DNA from 4 places in the Desulforamulus hydrothermalis Lam5 genome. Region 1 is predicted to be linked to each of the others. Evidence: riboswitches for the same ligand, from Rfam matches in the RefSeq annotation. Region 1 holds a riboswitch; each other region holds the start of a gene.
What was found. A riboswitch is a leader RNA that binds a small molecule or an ion and turns the genes downstream of it on or off. The one in region 1 is predicted to bind S-adenosylmethionine.
Positions count from the first base shown of each region.

Region 2: linked by a shared signal. The riboswitch ahead of metK (methionine adenosyltransferase) and the one ahead of DESHY_RS08965 (homocysteine biosynthesis protein) in region 1 are both predicted to bind S-adenosylmethionine.
Region 3: linked by a shared signal. The riboswitch ahead of DESHY_RS05510 (methionine ABC transporter ATP-binding protein) and the one ahead of DESHY_RS08965 (homocysteine biosynthesis protein) in region 1 are both predicted to bind S-adenosylmethionine.
Region 4: linked by a shared signal. The riboswitch ahead of DESHY_RS00525 (Vitamin B12 dependent methionine synthase,activation region) and the one ahead of DESHY_RS08965 (homocysteine biosynthesis protein) in region 1 are both predicted to bind S-adenosylmethionine.

Region 1 is NZ_CAOS01000011.1:154,800-159,796, reverse strand. It holds gene DESHY_RS08985 (ferritin-like domain-containing protein) at 130-552, opposite strand; gene DESHY_RS08980 (hypothetical protein) at 648-872, opposite strand; gene DESHY_RS08975 (UPF0280 family protein) at 960-1,700, opposite strand; gene DESHY_RS08970 (NIL domain-containing protein) at 1,702-2,103, opposite strand; gene DESHY_RS08965 (homocysteine biosynthesis protein) at 2,128-3,327, opposite strand; SAM riboswitch class I at 3,418-3,524, opposite strand; gene DESHY_RS08960 (hypothetical protein) at 3,586-3,792, opposite strand; gene DESHY_RS14740 (hypothetical protein) at 3,928-4,056, shown strand; gene DESHY_RS08955 (ribose-phosphate diphosphokinase) at 4,250-4,997, opposite strand, start outside.
Region 2 is NZ_CAOS01000003.1:595,631-600,627, reverse strand. It holds gene murJ (murein biosynthesis integral membrane protein MurJ) at 165-1,754, shown strand; gene DESHY_RS03815 (YlmC/YmxH family sporulation protein) at 1,779-2,042, shown strand; SAM riboswitch class I at 2,105-2,202, shown strand; gene metK (methionine adenosyltransferase) at 2,297-3,490, shown strand; gene DESHY_RS03805 (ATP-binding protein) at 3,729-4,472, shown strand; gene DESHY_RS03800 (glycosyltransferase) at 4,531-4,995, shown strand.
Region 3 is NZ_CAOS01000008.1:57,864-62,860, forward strand. It holds gene DESHY_RS05500 (OPT family oligopeptide transporter) at 1-331, shown strand, start outside; gene DESHY_RS05505 (iron-containing alcohol dehydrogenase family protein) at 358-1,464, opposite strand; SAM riboswitch class I at 1,624-1,736, shown strand; gene DESHY_RS05510 (methionine ABC transporter ATP-binding protein) at 1,809-2,834, shown strand; gene DESHY_RS05515 (methionine ABC transporter permease) at 2,824-3,498, shown strand; gene DESHY_RS05520 (MetQ/NlpA family ABC transporter substrate-binding protein) at 3,513-4,343, shown strand; gene sigK (RNA polymerase sporulation sigma factor SigK) at 4,504-4,997, opposite strand, start outside.
Region 4 is NZ_CAOS01000001.1:90,938-95,934, forward strand. It holds gene DESHY_RS00515 (aminoacetone oxidase family FAD-binding enzyme) at 1-85, shown strand, start outside; gene DESHY_RS00520 (BaiN/RdsA family NAD(P)/FAD-dependent oxidoreductase) at 264-1,295, shown strand; SAM riboswitch class I at 1,323-1,427, shown strand; gene DESHY_RS00525 (Vitamin B12 dependent methionine synthase,activation region) at 1,498-2,190, shown strand; gene DESHY_RS00530 (homocysteine S-methyltransferase family protein) at 2,180-4,582, shown strand; gene DESHY_RS00535 (ASKHA domain-containing protein) at 4,603-4,997, shown strand, end outside.

The DNA of each region.
Region 1 (4,997 bases):
GTCAAACATTAACGGTGGTTTGTGATCCCCTTATAGCTCCGGTCTACGCACCGACAGCACTATGATTCGCTCCGGTGGCCATGGGGCTCGTTTCAAACGGGCGGGGTCATCAAACCGCCTTGATTTTTCCTATTCGCCGGGTATTTCTATTTTGGCAATGGCTTCTGCGTGATGTTCTTCATCCCGGGCCATCCGCTCAAAAATAAAATGTTTATCGGCTTGCGCCTTAAATATTTCTGCCATTTGACGGTACATTTGAGCAGCGGCATTTTCCCGTTGGATCGCCACCGCCAGGACTTCTTTGGGTGTCATGGCCGGATCCAAGCTGCCGGCCTCCTCTAACCCGTCGAAGTAAACTTCCTCGTTAATTGGCTCACCGGACTTTAACCAGAGCAGATAATCCAGGTGTTCCTGCTCATCCTGGGCCAGTTTCGCCAGGATGTTGGCTGAAGCCGGGTTTTTAGCCCGACCTGCCATTTCTTTATAAAATTGGCAGCTGCTTTCTTCTGATTTTATGGCTACGTCTAAAATATCATTGATGGTTAAGCGCATCTTTTTCCCCCCTGCTGAATGTTTAAGGTTATTATAAGATGCCGGGCGCCGGGTTGACCATGACAAAAGTCTTACTAATGCCTTGCTTTGCTATTCTATTCCAGATTTAATTTGTGTGCAGAAAAAGGCATCAGATAACCACAGGTTTCACACAATGCCATGACCACCGGCAAACCTCGTTCCCGGTTGATGCCGTAAGTGCCGTCGGCCTGGCGCACCAGTTCATTAAGGGCAAAGATTTGCGGCTCTTTGTTTTGGCTGTCGTCCGACATAATCATTACCATCTCTGTATTGCAGAGGGGACAGATTGGTTTTTTCATAACTACACCACCTGTTTTTTATTCATTATACTACGAAAAATTCGCCATGTCAGAATATTGCCTGTTATTTTAAAACAGATCATGCCACTACATGGGTACTAGTTTTACCTGTCCCCAAGCTGCCAGTTTTTCCCCTTTGATCGCCACCGCCCCGGTCACCCCTGGCACTGACGCCGCAAAGTCCACCGCCTTTTGTACATCTGCCTCTTCTTGCACCAGATTGCCGGCTGCCGTGGCCACAGCATCCGCCAGCGGGGCGGAGGGTGCCAGAATAACCACGGCGTCCGACCTGCCGAAACTTAATGAATGACCTACGGTGCCGGAGGAGGTGCAAATGCCAAGCGGGGTTTGCCCCGGCTGGATAGCCAGAGCAATGCGGTGACTGAACGGTGACTGCCCGGCAAAAATACCTACTTTTCTGGGCCGGGTCGTCTTTATAAAAATATCGCCGCCGTTTTCCACAATAACATCCCGGGAATACCGGGTCAAAGCTTTCCCTGCCAGTTGGGCAAAGGCGCCGGCCACCGCCGCCATTGGTCCAACCCCGGCCAGGCGGGCCGCCTCAGCCATCTCCACCGCCAGGGACGGTGCCCCGGCGACGGTTGGGTGAGGCTGCAAGCTGGTTTGAAAAACCGGGTCCTGGCGGATATACAACTCCAGCAGCCGGCGCTCTTGATAAATTAATTCCTCCGTCCGGCGCACCAGCTCAGGTGAAAAGCGTTCCCGCCGTACGCCGATATCCAAATCGGTTTCTCGCACCATCACTTGAAAATGCACCAGGTCATGCTGGCGGTGCAGGGAACGGTAAGTACGTTCGGTGTAGGTCAAGTTAAATCCTTACCTCCATGGCCCGTACCGGGCAAACCTTTAAACACTGCAGACAAACCACACATTTGTCACCGTTAAAATGAACCTCCATGGCCGGGCGCTCCAGATACAGGGCACCCGCCGGGCAGTGTACCGTGCAGGCGCCGCAAGCGGTACAGCGGTCATGGATACGCACCACTTCCTGGGTTAAAGGATGCACCGTGATGCCCTGATCCCTTAAATACCGGATGCCTTCTTCGTACCTCGGCCCATCCAAATCTAACACCATGGTTCCCTCCAGGTGAGGGTTAATCTGGGCCTTGACAATATTAACCACCAAATCGTAATCCTTAACCAAATGATAAATTATCGGCTGGTCAGAGGTGGTGGAAGTAAACCTTAAAACAATTTTATGCGGTGCCATACAAGCCGCTCCTTTCCTGATTACTTACTTACTTGCCAAAACTTTGCCCGTTAATCCGGCAGCCGGTCCGGGCAGCAACTGCACCGGTTCACCCAACAAGAAGTCACCCTTTTCTATCCACTGTTTTAAAATATGGGCAATTTCCCGGGCTTTAGCATAACTGGAAAGGGGCGCCGTAGGCACTTCTTTGCCCTGCACGGTAATTTTGCCCGATTTTAACCGGGCATAGCTGACCAGACCCAGGTTGCCCGCCAACCGGTTAGGATAACCCTCGCTGTAATCCACCACCGGAGCATGCAGTTCTTCGTCCGACAGGGCTGCAAACCGTAAAATTTCTTCATTGAGAATAGGAATCGGCACACCCAATCCCACCGTCAGAGTGGCACCATAACCCTGGAAGCTGGTACCCCTGAGCCACTGGGGTTTCATTTGCTTAAGATCTCCCAGCACTGCCAGGGTGCCGCCGGCAGAACCGACAATGTTGCCGCTGTCGTCTTTAAGCCAGCCGGGGAAGTGCTGGGTTCCGTTCCAAACCACATAACCAATGCCGCCGCCCAGGAAAATCCGAGTGCCGATACCAATGGTGGCAAAGTTGGGATCCTTCATCAACGGACTCAACTGCCCCGAGGTAGAGTAGTTGGCATTGCCCAGCCGGGGCTTCAAGGTCCCCATGTAGGTATAAATGGTCTTATCGCTTAAATTGACGGCACAGTTGTAATTTTGATAGGCATTACGGGGATTAAATAAAATAGCTTCATTGATGTCGTTAATGGTGATGCTGGTTTCTATCTCCCGGCGGGGATAACAATCTGTGCCGTAAGATAAAGCCTCCAGTTTAATCGGCTTGCCGGCCACCAGATCTTCAATCACATGCCCCCCGCCATAACGGAATGTACCGGGATAGTTGTTGTTGGCCGGATCATCTTCAGGCAGCTCGGTGGCCCCAATGTAAGCATCCACCGCCGCAATACCGGTATAGGCAGGCACACCGTTCAGCCAAACTTTGCTCATGCGAATACGGGGCGACGAATGCCCGAAGTTTAAAAAAGCCCCCGAGGAACACATGGGACCAAAGGTTCCCGTAGTCACCACGTCAACTTGAGCGGCTGTTTTGGCCAAACCCTGTTCCCGCACGCGGCCAATAACTTCTTCCGCCGTCAGTACCACTGCTTTACCGGCTTTGATGCGTTCGTTAATTTCTTTGTAGGTGCGTTCAACGCCCATGAGGTCCTCCTTCCGTGCTCTTTTGCCCCGACATAAACAAAACCCCTTCTTAACAGAAGAGGTTTTGATACTTGCTTAATCGCAGCACACCTCTTATCTGCCAGAAGAAAATCTTCTGCAGGAATTAGCACCTGTCCGGAATGCCGGATGGTTGCCGGGTTTCATTGGGCCAGTCCCTCCACCTCTCGGGATAAGAGCACAAAAATTATTTTATTTTTTGATTATTAAGTTTAACAACCCACCCTTAAATTTGTCAACCTAATTTTTTTCTACCCGGTATAACATTTCAATAACACCGGGGCCTTTATCTTCGTGAAGTTTAAAAAACTGTGCCAGCTTTGCCAGCTCCTGCTGATCCATAATAATGCGGTAGCCGGTAGGAAATTTGACCCAGAAAACCTCTTGATTTTTCATATCGGTTACTTCCAGGCCGTTGCTTTGCAAATACTGCACATGCTGCTGCACTAACAAGCTGCTGCACCTCCGAAAATATAATCTTAAATAAGGCCTTTGTCTATAATTAAGGCGGTGTTTTGCACCACCTTACTGTATAACCGGAAACTTTTTCTCAAAATCTAATCATGACAAGGAGGTGATATTATGACCTTGCAAAACGAAACCAGACCGGACCTGCTGGCAACCGGAGTCAGCAGTTGGCCGTACCGGCCGGAGGAACCTGCCGAGGATATAAATGCCGATTATATGTACGACCGGTACACTCACAGTTAGCACCGACCCTAAAATGTTTATACTCGAATTAGCGCCCCATGGCAAGGCAGGAAAAAGGTTTTAGTATTTTAGTCGCATGTCGTTAGGACTAAAGTCCCGTTTGTCCGCTGCCGCATTTGCCCAAATCACAAACCCGGCGGCCAACAGCCAATACTACTGTTGGCCGCCGGGTATTTTATACGGCAGCGAAAGGTTATGAAAACAATTTACTGACCGAAAGATCCTCATGAATACGAATAATAGCTTCGCCCAGCAAGGGCGCTACAGATAAGACCTTGATTTTATCAATCATTTTTTCCGGCGGCAGCGGTATGGTGTTGGTAATTACCACTTCTTTAATCACCGATTCTTCCAACCGTTGTATGGCCGGACCGGACAATACGGCGTGAGTGCAGCAAACATATATCTCTTTGGCTCCCCGCTCCATCAGGGCGGCGGCACCTTTCGTAATGGTGCCGGCAGTATCAATAATATCGTCAATCATGATTACCGTTTTACCTTTAATATTGCCGATAATATTAGTAACCTCAGCGACGTTGGGCTCCGGACGCCGTTTATCAATAATGGCTAACGGCGAGCCGATGCGTTCGGCCAGATCCCTGGCCCGGGTAACCCCACCGATGTCCGGCGACACCACCACCACATCTTCCTGCAAGTTTTGCTGGAAATATTCAGCCAAGATAGGCACCGCCGGCAGGTGATCCACCGGAATGTCAAAAAAACCCTGGATCTGTCCGGCATGTAAATCCATAGTAATAATCCGGCGGCAACCGCTGGCCGTCAGGATATTGGCCACCAGCTTGGCGGTAATGGGATCCCTGGCCCGGGTTTTCCGGTCCTGCCTGGCATACCCGTAATAGGGTATTACTGCTGTGATGCGGCGGGCAGAAGCCCGGCGCAAGGCATCTGCCATAATCAACAGCTCCATCAGGTGTTCATTG
Region 2 (4,997 bases), on a different contig from region 1:
CGAGTTTTTCTGCAGTTTGCGGCTTCCTCCCGCTGCCGGAAGGCGTTTCTTTTTGCCTGCCTGTTTAAAAAGGCAGGATATGGGCAACTAAAGTAGAATATACTACGATTGTTGTCGAATTCCGGCTCCAGGTTGAGCTAACGGCTAATTGGGGGGTTTTAATTTTGTCCACCGGAAAAGTCATTGCCCGGGCCACCCTGGTCATTGCGGTAATTAACCTGCTGTCCCGCATCCTGGGGTTTGTGCGGGAACAGGTGATAGCTTATATGTTTGGCGCCACCGGCGTCACCGACGCCTATGTGGTGGCCTATAACATTCCCAATGCGGTTTTTGCCATTATCATCGGCGCTCTGGCCACCGTGGTGGTGCCGGTGTTCAGCGAATACGCCGCCCAGGGCCGGCGGGAGGAGGCCTGGCGGCTGTTCAACACCGTCATTACCCTGGTGGTGATTGTTTTTTCCTTGTTTACCCTGGTGGGAGTTTGGGCGGCGCCCTTGCTGGTTAAACTGACCGCCCCGGGGTTAAGCGCCGAAGTGGCCGGGCTGGCCACCCGGCTGACCGTAATTATGCTGCCCATCCTGGTATTTTACGGTTTGTCCACCGTATTTCAGGGGCTGTTAAACGCCAACCAGGTATTTGGCATCCCGGCCCTCAGTGTCAGTGTCACCAATCTTACCATTATTGCGGCGGCCCTGACCCTGGGCAGCGTCTACGGCATCGACGGCCTGGCCGCCGGGACGGTGCTGGGGTTTGTGCTGGCCGCCCTGATGCAGCTTCCCAAACTGCGCCAGGTGGGCTTCCGCTTCCGGTTCAGCATCGACCTGCGGCATCCCGGCGTACGCCAGGTGCTGCACCTGGTGCTGCCGGTGGCCATTGGCACCTCGCTCAACCAGATTTATCTGATTATCGACCGCATCCTGGCCTCCGGCCTGGCGGAGGGCAGTATTTCCGCCCTCAACTATGCCAACCGGATTATCCTGATGCCTATTACTTTTTTTGTGCTGGCGGTGGGCACCGCCTTTTACCCTGCCATCACCACCCTGGCCGCCCGGGGGCAAAGGCAGGAACTGGCGGATACAGTGGTGCGGGCCGGCCGGATGGTTATTTTATTTTCCCTGCCGGCGGGCATCGGGCTGATGGTGCTAGCCACCCCTGTCATCAAGCTGCTGTTTGAGCACGGCCAATTTACCCCCCGGGCCACGGCGATGACCGCCTTTGCTCTCTCCATGTATGCTGTCGGCCTGGTGGGACAGGCGGCCAACATTATTCTTACCCGGGCCTTTTATGCCCAGCAGGATACCCGGACGCCGGTGAAACTGATGGCGGTTACGGTGGCCATCAACCTGGCCTTCAGCCTGCTGCTCATCGGCCCCTTAAAGCACGGCGGCCTGGCCCTGGCCAACTCCCTTGCTTCCCTGGCCAACACCGCCATGCTGGCCTGGTTCCTCAACCGGCGCCTACCCGGTTTGCTCAATGCCGGTCTGGCTAAATTTGCCGGGCAAACTGCCCTGGCCACTGCTGCCATGGCGGCCGCGGCCTGGTCGGTGCAGGCCGGGGCGGCGGGGTTGGCGGCGGCCCACGGCACCCTGGGGCTGGCGCTGCAGGTGGGGGCGGCCATCGGCACCGGTTTGCTGGTTTTTGTGGCGGCGGTGTTCCTGCTGAAAATGGAAGAAGCCACCCTGGCGGCCCGGTACGGCGGCAAATGGCTGGCCCGCCTGCGGGGCCGGCGCACCAAAACTGACCCCGGCGCATAACATGGCATAGGGGAGGTGCGTGCCATGTTAAAAGCAACCCAACTGGCAGTCAAGGATATTGTCAACCTCAGCGACGGCGCCAAACTGGGGCCGGTGAAGGATCTGCACATTGATCCGGCCACCGGACGGGTGGTGGCCCTGGTGCTGCAGGCCCCCCGCCGCTATTTCGGCCTGGTGCGGTCGGGCAAAGATATGGTGATTCCCTGGGAACTGGTGAAAAAGTTCGGCCTGGATACCGTCCTGGTGGAGCTGGAACCCATGGATCGTTCCTATTATGAAGTAAAATAAATTTGTTTGACACAAAGTACCTGCTTTGCTAAAATAAATCTGGCATTTTGCTGATATTTCTGTGCTCATCAAGAGAGGTGGAGGGACTGGCCCGATGAAACCCGGCAACCTCACGGAAGGTGCCAAATCCTGCAGGAAGCTGCTTCCTGACAGATGAGGTCAAGGTGAGAAAATGCTGGGAAAAGTAACCTCTCCTGCCGGAGAGGTTTATTTCTTGATGATAGCGGAAAAGTTAATAGAGGGAGGGAATGCCTTTGAGCAGAAAACTTTTTACTTCAGAATCCGTAACTGAAGGCCACCCTGATAAAGTGGCGGATCAAATTTCCGATGCCATATTGGATGCCATCCTGGCCAAAGACCCCATGGCCAGGGTTGCTTGCGAAACCTTTGTGACCACCGGTCTGGTGCTGGTGGGCGGGGAAATTTCCTGCAAGTGCTATGTTGATATTCCCAAAGTGGCCCGGGAAACCGTGTTGGAAATCGGTTACACCAGGGCCAAATACGGCTTTGACGGTGACACCTGCGCCGTTCTCACCGCCATTGACGAACAATCCCCCGATATTGCCATGGGTGTGGACAAGGCCCTGGAGGCAAAAACCGGCGAGATGACCGAGGAAGAAATCGAAGCCATCGGCGCCGGCGACCAGGGAATGATGTTTGGTTTCGCCACCGACGAAACACCCGAACTGATGCCCCTGCCCATCTCCCTGGCCCACCAAATGGCCCGCCGCTTGGCGGAAGTGCGCAAAACCGGCCTGGTAGACTACCTGCGGCCGGACGGCAAAACCCAGGTGACGGTGGAATACGACGGCGACCGGCCGGCCCGCATTGACACAGTGGTTATTTCCACCCAGCACCACCCGGAAGCAGAGCTGGCTGTTATTCGCCAGGATATGATTGAAAAGGTGGCCCGTTATGTGTTGCCGCCGGAGCTGGTAGACAACCAGACCCGCTTCTTCATTAACCCCACCGGCCGTTTTGTGATTGGCGGCCCCCATGGGGATGCCGGGCTCACCGGCCGTAAAATTATTGTCGATACCTACGGCGGCCGGGCCCGCCACGGCGGCGGCGCCTTCTCGGGCAAAGACCCCACCAAGGTAGACCGTTCCGCCAGCTATGCAGCCCGCTATGTGGCGAAAAACATTGTGGCCGCCGGCCTGGCCAAACGCTGCGAAGTGCAGGTGGCTTATGCCATCGGGGTAGCCCGCCCGGTATCCGTACGGGTACAAACCTTCGGCACCGGAACAGTCAGTGACGATGTAATTATCCGGCTCATCAACCGCCACTTCGACCTGCGCCCCGCCGGCATTATCAAAACCCTGGACCTGCGCCGGCCCATTTACAAACAAACCGCAGCCTACGGCCACTTTGGCCGCCCTGATTTGGACCTGCCCTGGGAGCGCACCGACAAAGCCGCCCTCCTGCGGGCAGAAGCCGGTCTCAAATAGACAAAGGCAAGCATAAACCGTTAAAGGGTTATCGGCAATCTGAGGCGCTTCACTGTCAGAGGTGAAGCGCCTTTTAATATGCCCGTAAGGGACGGGTAGCAAATTAACGGGTAAATTTTTATTTGCTTTCGACATGATGCAGCAGGGTTCTTCCCACACCTGTGTTATAATACAAAAAATGGTATGCGTGGCAAACAGTGCCTAATAAGGTCTGACCACGCATAAGGAGGCGCTGCGCATGGCGAAAAACCAGGCAGGTGAGGGCGGTTGTCTTTTGCTGAAGGAAGATTTAACCCGCTACCCGGAGTACGCCGGCAATATCATGCGGGCGGTAAAAATTAAGCTGGCCGGGGAAATGGCGGCGGGCATTGCCCACGAAATACGCAACCCCATGACCGCCGTGCGGGGGCTGCTGCAGGTGCTGGAAAAAGAAGCAGCCTGTCCCGGTTTTGCCGAATACCTGCAGGTGATGCTGCGGGAACTGGATCAGGCCAACGCCGTCATTTCCGAAGTGCTGCTGCTGGCGCCTGCCAAAGCCTCTAAGACCAGGTTGCTTCAACTCAACGACCTCTTGTTTGACCTGTTGCCTGCCATTGCCCACCAGGCCCGGCAGTCGGGCAGCCAAGTGCTGTTTGAACCGGGCAACATCCCGCCGCTGTGGCTGAACGAGCAAGAAATCAGCAAACTTATTTGCAATCTGGTATACAACGGTCTGGAAGCTATGCCGGAAGGCGGCAACCTGACCGTTAAAACCTTTCTGGACGACCCGGATGTTGTGCTGGCGGTGCAGGACCAGGGCAAAGGCATCAAGGTGGATGTGCTGAACAAGCTGGGGATACCGTTTTTTACCACCAAAGACCATGGTACCGGCCTGGGCCTGGCGGTTTGCTACAGCGTTGCCGCCCGGCACAATGCCAATATTGTGGTGGAAACCGGCACTAAAGGCAGCACCTTCCTGGTCCGTTTTCAACCTCAACCATAAGTTACCGCTCACCCCCTGTGTTGGCGTAAACATACTCTAAAACACAGGGGGTGTTGTTATGTGGGAGACTGTCTGCTTTTTGCTTATTTTAATCCTGGCCTGCTACGGTGTGTTTTACCTGGTGCAGGACCTGGGCCGCCTGGTCAGGCACCGGCCCGGACCGCCGGTGAGCCTGCTGGTGGTGCTGCAGGACAGGGCGGCGGATGCGGAGTACCTGATGCGCCGGCTGGCGGCCTGGCGCACCCAGCAGTGGGTAAATTTTGACGTGGTGGTGGTGGATGACGGTTCCCGGGATGATACAGCGGGTATTCTCAGGGGGCTGCAGGGCAACCTGGCCTTTCGCCTGGTAACCCTGGAACCGGCTGCGGCGGCTGAACAGTCCGGCCAACCGGACCGGGCCCTGCTTAACGGGCTGCTGTACTGCCATAATGCCCTGGTGTGGGTGGTGGATTTGCGCAAACTGCCCAGCGCCATGCTGGCGGAAAAGGTTTTTCGTGTATTTTTCTGCCAGGGCTGGAGGTAAAT
Region 3 (4,997 bases), on a different contig from region 1:
TGCCCTGGGATTTTACCTGCCTCTCCATTTAAGTATGGGCATTCTGGTGGGTGGCGTAGTGCGCATCCTAATTGAAAAAGGCCTGGGCGCCAATGAACTGAAGGACAAGGTGGAGCGTGGCGTTCTTATTTCTTCCGGGCTGATTGCCGGGGACGCCCTGGTTGGCATTGTCATCGCCTTTTTCGCCTACATTGAATACAACATTGCTTTCTTAAAAGGAACCGCTCTGGCTGCCAATAACTGGTTTGCTTTAATCATGTTCCTGCTGGTGGCCTGGTTTACTTACTGGTATACCAACCGGCAAGACGTAAGAAAGGATATTAAAGTTTAAGCGGCCCGCAGCGGGCCGCTTATATATTACAGCAAACGGCTGTCCTTCAAGATTTGATAAATATCCTGTTCCGCCGGCGCCGCCGGGCAGTTGGCCAGGTTTTTGGCTGACAAAGTTTTGGTGGCAAATTTAGCCGCCTCTTCTGCCGTTAATCTGAAATCAACCGGCGCCAACATCTTATTTAAAAACTCTCCCACCTGCGATAAATTGCTGCATCCCAAGGCTTTAACCACCTGCTGCACACGTTCCGGGGCTGCCTGGGCCATAAACTCCAAAGAGGCTTTCATAATGACACCGTTGGCTAAGCCGTGGGGCAAACCTTTAAAATAAGTTAACGGATAGCCCAGGGCATGGATCACCCCGGTAGCAGTTTGGGCAATAACCAAACCGGCCAGCAGGGAAGCATACAACAGTTCTTCCCGCTCTGCCAGCGAAAGATCAGCCGGTTTGCAGCGGGTTAACACCCTGCCCAGGATGGCAATACTCTCCAACGCCAGCAGGTCGGTAAGGGGCGTGGCACGCCGGTTAATAAAACCTTCCACGCTGTGAGACAAAGCATCCACCGCTGTGTTAACCGTAATCTCCCAAGGTAAATTCAACATATAGCGGGCATCCAAAAAAGCCAGCACCGGAAATAATTTTTCACCGGCAATGGACATTTTGGTTTCTGCCCATTCCACCGTAAGAATTGCATAAGGGGTTACTTCACTGCCGGTACCGGCAGTGGTAGGTACCGCCACCACCGGGAGCGGCTCATTGGTCCACTGCCTGGCCATTAATTCCTGCCGGCTAACCTGATTGACCGCCAACACCGCCACAGCCTTGGCGGCATCCAGGGGGCTGCCGCCACCGATCCCGATAATAAAATCTGCCCCCATCTCCCGGGCCCTTTGCCCGCCCCGGTACACCGTAGCTAAACCGGGGTTTTGCTCAACTTCTTGAAAAACTTCCGCCTGGATGCCTTGCCGGTTGAGAGCAGCCAGCATATCAGCCAGGGAACCGTTTCTTTGTGACGAGCTGCCGCCTGTTACAATTAAGGCTTTTTTCCCCAGGGGTGCCAGCTCACCGCTGTATTTGTCAATGCACTGCTGCCCGAAAAAAATCCTGGTGGGGCAACGGAAATTAAACTGCATCATAAACCCTCCCCGTATTTGGTTGCTGTTCTTACCATATTTTATCTCTGATGGTGGTAAATATTAAGAGCTTATGATAAAAATGTCTAAAATTTTGATTGACAAACTGACACTTCTGCCTTAGAATTTACATTGTTTAATTAAACAATAAATATATCCTTCTTATCCAGAGCGGCTGAGGGACTGGCCCTATGAAGCCCGGCAACCTTCTTGGTTATCCGAGAAAGGTGCTAATTCCTGCAGAAGATTTTCTTTCTTCTGAAAGATAAGAAGAGGGCGTAGATGTTATGGCCTCTTCTGGTCTGTCAGAAGAGGCCTTAATTTTTCAAGGAAGGTTGATGCCGGTGATTCAAATTCAAGATTTGACAAAAATTTATCGGTCTGCTGCCGGTGCGGTTACTGCCCTGGATCACGTTAACCTGCGGGTGCGCAAAGGGGAAATTTACGGCATTATTGGCTACAGCGGCGCGGGTAAAAGTACCCTCATCCGTTGTGTAAATATGCTGGAACAACCTACCTCCGGCAGTATCAAGGTAAACGGTCAGGAAATAACTTCTCTTAACGAAACTCAATTAAGGGTAGCCCGCCGCAAAATCGGTATGATATTTCAGCATTTTAATTTGTTATCATCCCGGACAGTATTTGAGAATGTGGCCTTTCCCTTGGAGATCAGCGGTGTGCCGAAAGCCCAGATCAAAGAAAAGGTAACCAAACTGTTGGGTCTGGTGGGCCTGTCGGATAAGGCCGGCGCATACCCCTCGCAGCTTTCCGGGGGGCAGAAACAAAGGGTGGGCATTGCCCGGGCACTGGCCAACGATCCCATCGTTTTATTATGTGACGAAGCCACTTCGGCCCTGGACCCTGCCACCACAGATTCAATTCTGGCCCTGTTAAAAGACATTAACCGCCGGCTGGACCTCACCATTTTAATGATTACTCACGAAATGAAAGTGATCTCGGAAATTTGTGACTCGGTGGCAGTGCTGGAACAGGGAAAAGTTATTGAGGAAGGGCTGGTTATTGACGTCTTTACGCAGCCTCAACACCCGACCACCCGCCGTTTTGTGCAAACCATTATTCAAACCGATATTCCCGAACATATTAAGAAACCGCTGCTGCAAAGGGGGCGGGGACAAATCATCCGGGTATCTTTTATCGGGGATGCCGCTGCCGAACCGGTGATATCCACACTGGTGAAAAAATTTGCTGTAGACATTAATATTCTCTACGGCAACATAAATCAAATCCAGGATACCCCCTTTGGCATGTTAATAATAGAATGTCTGGGGTCCCAGGATAACTGTCGCTTAGCTTTGCAACACTTGCGCCGGCAGGGTTTAAGAATCGAGGTGTTAAAAAATGTTGAATGATTTGTTTGTCCACTTATCCGGTATTTCGCCTGAGCTAATTAAGGCCACCTGGGAAACCCTGTATATGACGGTGGTGGCGGTTATTTTTGCGTCGCTGCTGGGTATTCCCATGGGCATTATTCTGGTAATCACCGACCAGGGCCACATTAAAGAAAACCTGGTGGTCAACCGGATACTGGGAACGGTTATCAATATTTTTCGTTCATATCCCTTTATTATCCTGCTGCTGGCCCTGGTTCCCTTTACCAGGCTGCTGGTGGGTACCACCATCGGTACAACGGCAGCCATTGTCCCCTTAACGGTGGCAGCCGCCCCCTTTGTGGCCAGAATGGTGGAAAGTTCCTTGAAAGAAATAAACAAAGGGGTTATTGAGGCTGCTCTGGCTATGGGTGCCACCACCTGGCAAATTATATGGAAAGTATTGCTGCCTGAGGCTTTGCCCGGCATTATCCTGGGCACTACCATCACCACTATTGCGGTAATAGGCTACTCAGCCATGGCCGGCGTGGTGGGCGGCGGCGGATTGGGTGATCTGGCGGTAAGGTACGGTTACATGCGATTTGATTCGGTAGTAATGGTAACCACAGTCATCGTTTTAGTAATTCTTGTACAGGTTATTCAATCTTTGGGCAATTTACTTGCCAATAAATTCAATAAAAATTAAAGGAGGAAAAGAACATGAAGAAAAAACTGGTATTTATTGTGGCCTGTCTGAGCAGCCTGGTACTGCTGCTAACCGGCTGCGGCGGATCAAAGGAACCTGCCCAACAGCAAGCAAACCAAACCGGCAAAGTAATAAAAGTTGGCGCCACACCGGTACCCCATGCGGAAATACTAAAAGTCGTGCAACCCCTGTTGGAGAAAGACGGCATTAAATTAGAGATTGTGGAATTTAATGATTATGTGCAACCCAACCTGGCCCTGCATGATAAACAATTGGACGCCAATTACTTTCAACACCTGCCCTACCTGGAAGATTTCAATAAGCAAAAGGGTTTAAACCTTACCTACACCGCCAAAATTCACTTTGAGCCCATGGGCTTATACTCTAAAAAAGTGAAAACCGTCAGTGAGTTTAAAACCGGTGATAAAATCGGTATTCCCAATGACCCCACCAACGGCGGCCGTGCCCTGGTAGTGCTGGAAAAAGCCGGCCTGCTTAAGTTAAAAGAAGGGGTAGGTATTAGCGCCACTGTCCGGGACATTGTGGAAAAGAAAGTAGAAGTGGTTGAGCTGGAAGCCGCTCAGCTGCCCCGTTCCATTGAAGACCTGGCCGGTGCTGTTATTAACGGTAATTTTGCCACCCAGGCTAAATTCAGCCCTGCCGATGCCCTGGTAGCAGAAGATGCCAAGTCCCAGGCTGCCGATACTTACGGCAACATTCTGGCTGTCCGCAGCGGTGATGAAAACCGCGAAGAAATTAAAAAGTTGACAGCGGCTTTACAATCGCCCGAAGTGAAGAAATTTATTGAGGAAACTTATCAAGGTGCTGTCGTGCCTGTATTCTAAGATAAAGGCCCCATGCGGGCCTTTCAAACTGTAGACAAAGGTTGTAAAACAAAGTGAGGTGGTTTTATGATCCCCTGTCGGTGCGCAGACCGGCGCCAAAGGGGTTCATAAACCACCGATAATGTTCGTCGACACTCTGAAAGGCCCTTGCGGGCCTTATTTAATGGTTGGATAGCTCTTTATGCAACTTGTTGATGGAGCTGCTTTCTATGCGAGAAATAAAAGACCTGGAAATGGCTAACCTTTTGCCCACTTCTCGCTGGGTCAATTCATGGCCCCCGTTAAGTCCGTACCTCAGTTTAATTACCAATTGCTCCCTGGGCGATAGTTTTTGCAGTGCACAGGCTAATTTTTCAACTTCCATGTTTTTTTCCACCATCTCGTCAACCGGTGTGTCCGGGGCCGTCAGGGTATCCTGCAGTTCCAGCGCCGTTCCGTCTTTGTCGTAATCCAGAGGCTCGGAGATAGATATGCAGTTTTTTTCATACTTATGTTTGCGCAACAGCATAAGCATCTCATTTTGAATACAAACGCCGGCATAGGTGGAAAATTTTTTGCAACGGGACATGTCAAAGCTTTCTACCGCCTTAATCAGCCCTATCACTCCGCTCTGAAACAAATCCTGTTTATCCACCCCGTTATCCTTTAGCTTGT
Region 4 (4,997 bases), on a different contig from region 1:
GGCTGTTACCTGCAACGACGCCTGGATTACCGAACGACAGGTACAGGGCGTTAGTTTGTCCGGTGTGAAGATAGTCTTATCGTAATAACTTCGTATAGCATACATTATACGAAGTTATACGAGAAAATGTTAATTACCGGCGGCGGCCGCTGCAACCTAACCAATGACACGGATATCCAGACCGTCATAGCCAATATTCCGGGTAACGGGAAATTTGTTTACAGTGCTTTACACCGGTTTACCCCCAGGATTTGCGGCATTTTTTGCTAAAGTTGGGTGTTCCCACCAAGGTGGAAGACCAGGGCCGGGTGTTTCCGGTCAGTGACCGGGCCGGTCAGGTGGTGCAGGCCTTGGAGCAGTATTTACGGCAGCAGGGGGTAACCGTGCGGTACAAAAGCCAAGTGGACGGTCTGTTAGTCAAAGACCGGCGTTGCCTGGGCGTACAAGCGGGCTCTCACACCTTTCGGGCGGGAGCGGTGGTGCTGGCCACCGGCGGCATGTCTTACCCGCATACCGGCAGTACCGGTGAAGGATATGCCATGGCCCGCCGGTGGGGACACAACATTACCGAACTGTTTCCGGCTGCGGTGGCTGTTACCTGCAACGACGCCTGGATTACCGAACGACAGGTACAGGGCGTTAGTTTGTCCGGTGTGAAGATAGTCTTATACAATAGTGGGGGAAAAGTAATGGCTGCCGAACAGGGAGATGTTATTTTTACCCACTGGGGTTTGTCCGGTCCCGCCGCCTTGCGGCTGGGGCGGGCCGTAGCACTGGCGCAGCAGCGGCAGCCGGGTGTGATGCTCAAAGGGGAAATGGATATTTTACCTGACCAATCTCCGGATCTGCTGGCCAAGCGCCTGCTGCAAAGGGTGCAAGAAGGCGACCGGCGCTCTTTAAAAAATCTGCTGGCCGACTGGCTGCCGGAACGTTTGGCCAGGGTACTGGTCAAGCTGGCCGATATCAGCCCGGACGCCACCTGGGGACAGGTTGACAAAGGCGCCTGCCAAAGGCTTCTGGCCTTAGTGAAAAAGTTGCCGCTGCAGATTACCGGCACCCGCCCCCTGGCCGAGGCAACCGTAACAGGCGGCGGCATCAATATTAAAGAAATTGACCCGCGAACCATGGGTTCCCGTCTTATTAAAGGTTTGTTTTTGGCCGGCGAGGTATTGGACGTGGATGCCCATACGGGCGGCTATAATATGCAGGTGGCTTTCAGCACCGGCTATGTGGCAGGTGAGTCAGCGGCTGCTTGCTGCAAGGAAACTCTTGACGAAAGAAATACTTTCATGTAAATTACCATTAAATAAAAAATATTAAAAGTCTTATCAAGAGTGGTGGAGGGACTGGCCCAATGAAGCCCGGCAACCGGCCTATTTCTGGCGGCGGTGCCAACTCCTGCAGGATTAGTTCCTGAGAGATAAGGTGCGCCATGGAGTTATTTTTAACACCTTACGCCCTTATTGGGCGTTTTTGTTTTCCTTGCCGGAGGTTATTATGCTGTTGCCTCACATACCTTTAGACCTACAACCGCAGCAGGTGGCGGCCTGCCTGGGAGTGGGGAACAAACAACCTGTTGAGCCGCGCTGGCTGGCCCGGGTGCAGGAGATGATTAACCTGGGCAAATGCTTAATGCAGCCGGCTGCGGTAGCCGCTCACATGCAGCTGGCGCCGGACGGTGCCACCCTGTATCGCCGGGAAGCTTCATTTAACCTGCCCTGGCCAGGCTCTTATCTTGAAAATTGTAGCACGGCCAGCGTGGTAACTGTAACGGTGGGAGAAACTATCGAGAAAGAAGTGACCGGCTTGTTTAGCCAGGGCCTGGCGGCGGATGCCGTTCTGTTGGATGCTGTAGGAACGGCCGCCGTGGAGGAAGCTGCCCGGCGAGTGGTCAGACTGTTGGCCGGCCGGCAAAGAAGTAAGGGTTTATTTCCTGCCCCCCGGCTTGGTCCGGGCTACCGGGGCCTGCCAATGGATTGCCTGCCCTTGTTTTTGCAAATGTCAGGGGCAGAACAAATTGCTGTTGCCTGCAATGAATATTATCAAATGCAGCCGGCAAAGTCCCTTTGTTTTATGGTGGGGTGGTGCCCCCGGCCAACTCAAAAACAGGTAAAATGTCAGTCCTGTCAGATGACAAATTGTCGCATGCGGCAAGCCAATGCAGAAGGAGAGAGCGAACTTGTCTTTTAGGGAAAGAATTAAAAGAGAAATCTTGGTGGTTGACGGCGCAATGGGTACCCTGCTGCAGCAACTGGGGTTGCCGGCCGGGTGGTGTCCGGAGGAATGGAATCTTAGCCGTCCGGCCTCGGTGCAAGAGGTTCATAAATTATATTTGGCTGCCGGTGCCGATATTATCACCACCAATACATTTGGTGCCATCAGGTTGAAACTGGCAGATTACGGCCTGGACCACCTGGTGCGGGAGATCAACTTGGCCGCGGTAAGTTTAGCCAAGGAAGCTGCCCGGCCTTACGGAGCGATGGTGGCGGGTTCGGTGGGCCCCCTGGGCAAATTCTTGCAGCCTCTGGGCACCATGACTTTTGATGAGGCCTATGAGCAGTTTTATGAACAGTGCCGGGCCCTGGTAGAGGCAGGGGTGGATTTAATTCTTTTTGAAACCTTCGGTGATATAGGCGAGATGCGGGCGGCCCTGATTGCTGCGGCAGATGCCGGTCCGGTGCCGGTGGTGGCCAGTTTTACCTTCGACGAAACCGGCCGTACCTTTACGGGTACTGACCCGGAAACAGCGGCGGTAGTGGTGGAGAGGCTTGGAGTAGCGGCCATTGGCGTCAATTGTTCGGTGGGTCCCCGGGAACTGGTGCCGGTAGTGCAGCAGCTTACCCAAAGCACTAACCTGCCGGTGTTAGTTTCACCCAATGCCGGCATGCCGGAAATGGTGGAAGGCCGCACGGTTTTCCGGGAAACGCCGGCTACGATGGCTGAGTTTGCAGCCCGGTTTGTGGCTTTTGGCGCCTCCCTGCTGGGGGGGTGCTGCGGTACTACCCCGGAACACATTAAAGCCATTCAGCAAAGCGTTAAGGGGTTGCCCCTCAAGGAGCGCAACAGGGATTTTGGTTTGCGGGTGGCCAGCCGGGTTAAGACCGTAACTGTTCACCCGCAGGCTATGCCGGTGGCCGTAGGGGAACGCCTTAACCCCACCGGCAAAAAGGCTCTGCAGGCAGAAATAAGAGAGGGCAAGACCGAAATTACCCGCCGGGATGCCCTGGCCCAGGTGGCCGCGGGCGCTGCCATACTGGATGTCAACGTGGGGGTCGGGGGGGTAGACCAGGTGGCCGCTATGGAACGGGCTGTCCAGGCGGTTCAGGTGCTGGTGGATGCTCCCTTGTGTATTGACAGCACTGATCCGGCGGTTATTGAAAAGGCTCTCAAAATATATCATGGTAAGGCCATTATAAACTCGATTAACGGAGAAGAAAAAAGCCTGCAAACCATTTTGCCCCTGGCTAAACGATACGGGGCGGCCCTTATTGGCCTTACCCTGGACGAAGGGGGTATTCCCGCCACCGCCGAGGAACGTCTGGCGGTAGCCCGGCGGCTGGTGGAGCGGGTTGAGGCTATGGGAATACCCAGAAGCGATTTAATGATAGATTGTTTGGTGCTGACAGTCAGTGCCCAGCCCGCAGGGGTACCGGAAACTCTCAAGGCCATTAGTCTGGTAAAAAAAGAGCTTGGCCTTACCACCAGTCTGGGAGTAAGCAATGTGTCCTTTGGCTTGCCCAACCGCGGGCTGATCAATGCGGCATTTTTTGCCATGGCGCTGGCAGCGGGTCTGGATGCAGCCATATTAAATCCCCAGGAACAGCGGATGATGGAAACCCTGCGGGCTGCTGCGGTGCTCACCGGACGGGACCCCCAGGCAGCCGGTTACATTGCCCATGCACAAGAGGCGGCCGGTATTCAGGTAACCCCGCAGCCGGCGGTACAAGCTGCCGCTACTCCGCTGGAGGTTTTATACCAGGCAGTGCTGTCCGGTGATAAAGATAATATTGTAGCATATATTGAAAATGCCCTGGCAGAGGGACTAAGTCCCATGGAAATGTTGGATAAAGCATTAATTCCAGGTATTGAAGAAGTGGGACGCCGGTATGGCGCCGGGCAGTATTTCTTGCCGCAATTAATGATGGCCGGCGAAACCATGACCAAAAGTTTTGCCCGGCTGCGGCCTGAACTGGCCAAGGGCCCGTCGAAAAGGGTCGGCACAGTGATACTGGCCACCGTCAAGGGAGACATCCATGATATCGGTAAAAATATTGTATCTGTGATGCTGGCTAACCATGGCTTTGAAGTTATTGATTTGGGCAAGAACGTAGATAATGAAGATATTATTGCGGCTGCTAAACAGCACCAGGCCCAAATCATCGGGCTGAGCGCTTTGATGACTACTACCATGGTTCACATGGCAGATTTAATAAAGCGGGTTAAGGAGCAAGGTTTAAACTTTAAAGTGATGGTGGGAGGAGCGGCGGTTACCGCCCAGTATGCCCGGGAGATTGGCGCCGACGGCTATGCGGTGGATGCGGTGGAAGCCGTAAGCGTAGCGAAAGGCCTGGTCGGCTTATAAAAAAAAACGGAGTTGATTGCTTGGCGTCCCCCAAAATAATTGTTACCTTTGTACCTGGCTCGTGCAGCCTGGAAGTAACGCCCGGCTTAACCGTTCTGGAAGCTGCCCGGCTGGCCGGGGTAAACCTGCCGGCACCCTGCGGGGGCAGCGGGCGTTGCGGCAAATGTCTGGTTAAAATGACTCCCGGCCCGGACCAACAAACTCCCCAATATGTACCCGCCTGCCAAACAACAATTACCCGGTCCGTACAAATAGAATTGCCCGCTGACCCTTTAATTATTTTAGAACAGGCACAGGCTCCCCGGGAGGAATTGGCGCCGGCTGTTTATTGGAAAGACGGTGTGCTTAAGCACCGGGCTGGCCTGAAGCTGGAGGGAGCCGCCACCCGGGGACGGCTGCTTGGTTTGGCGGTTGA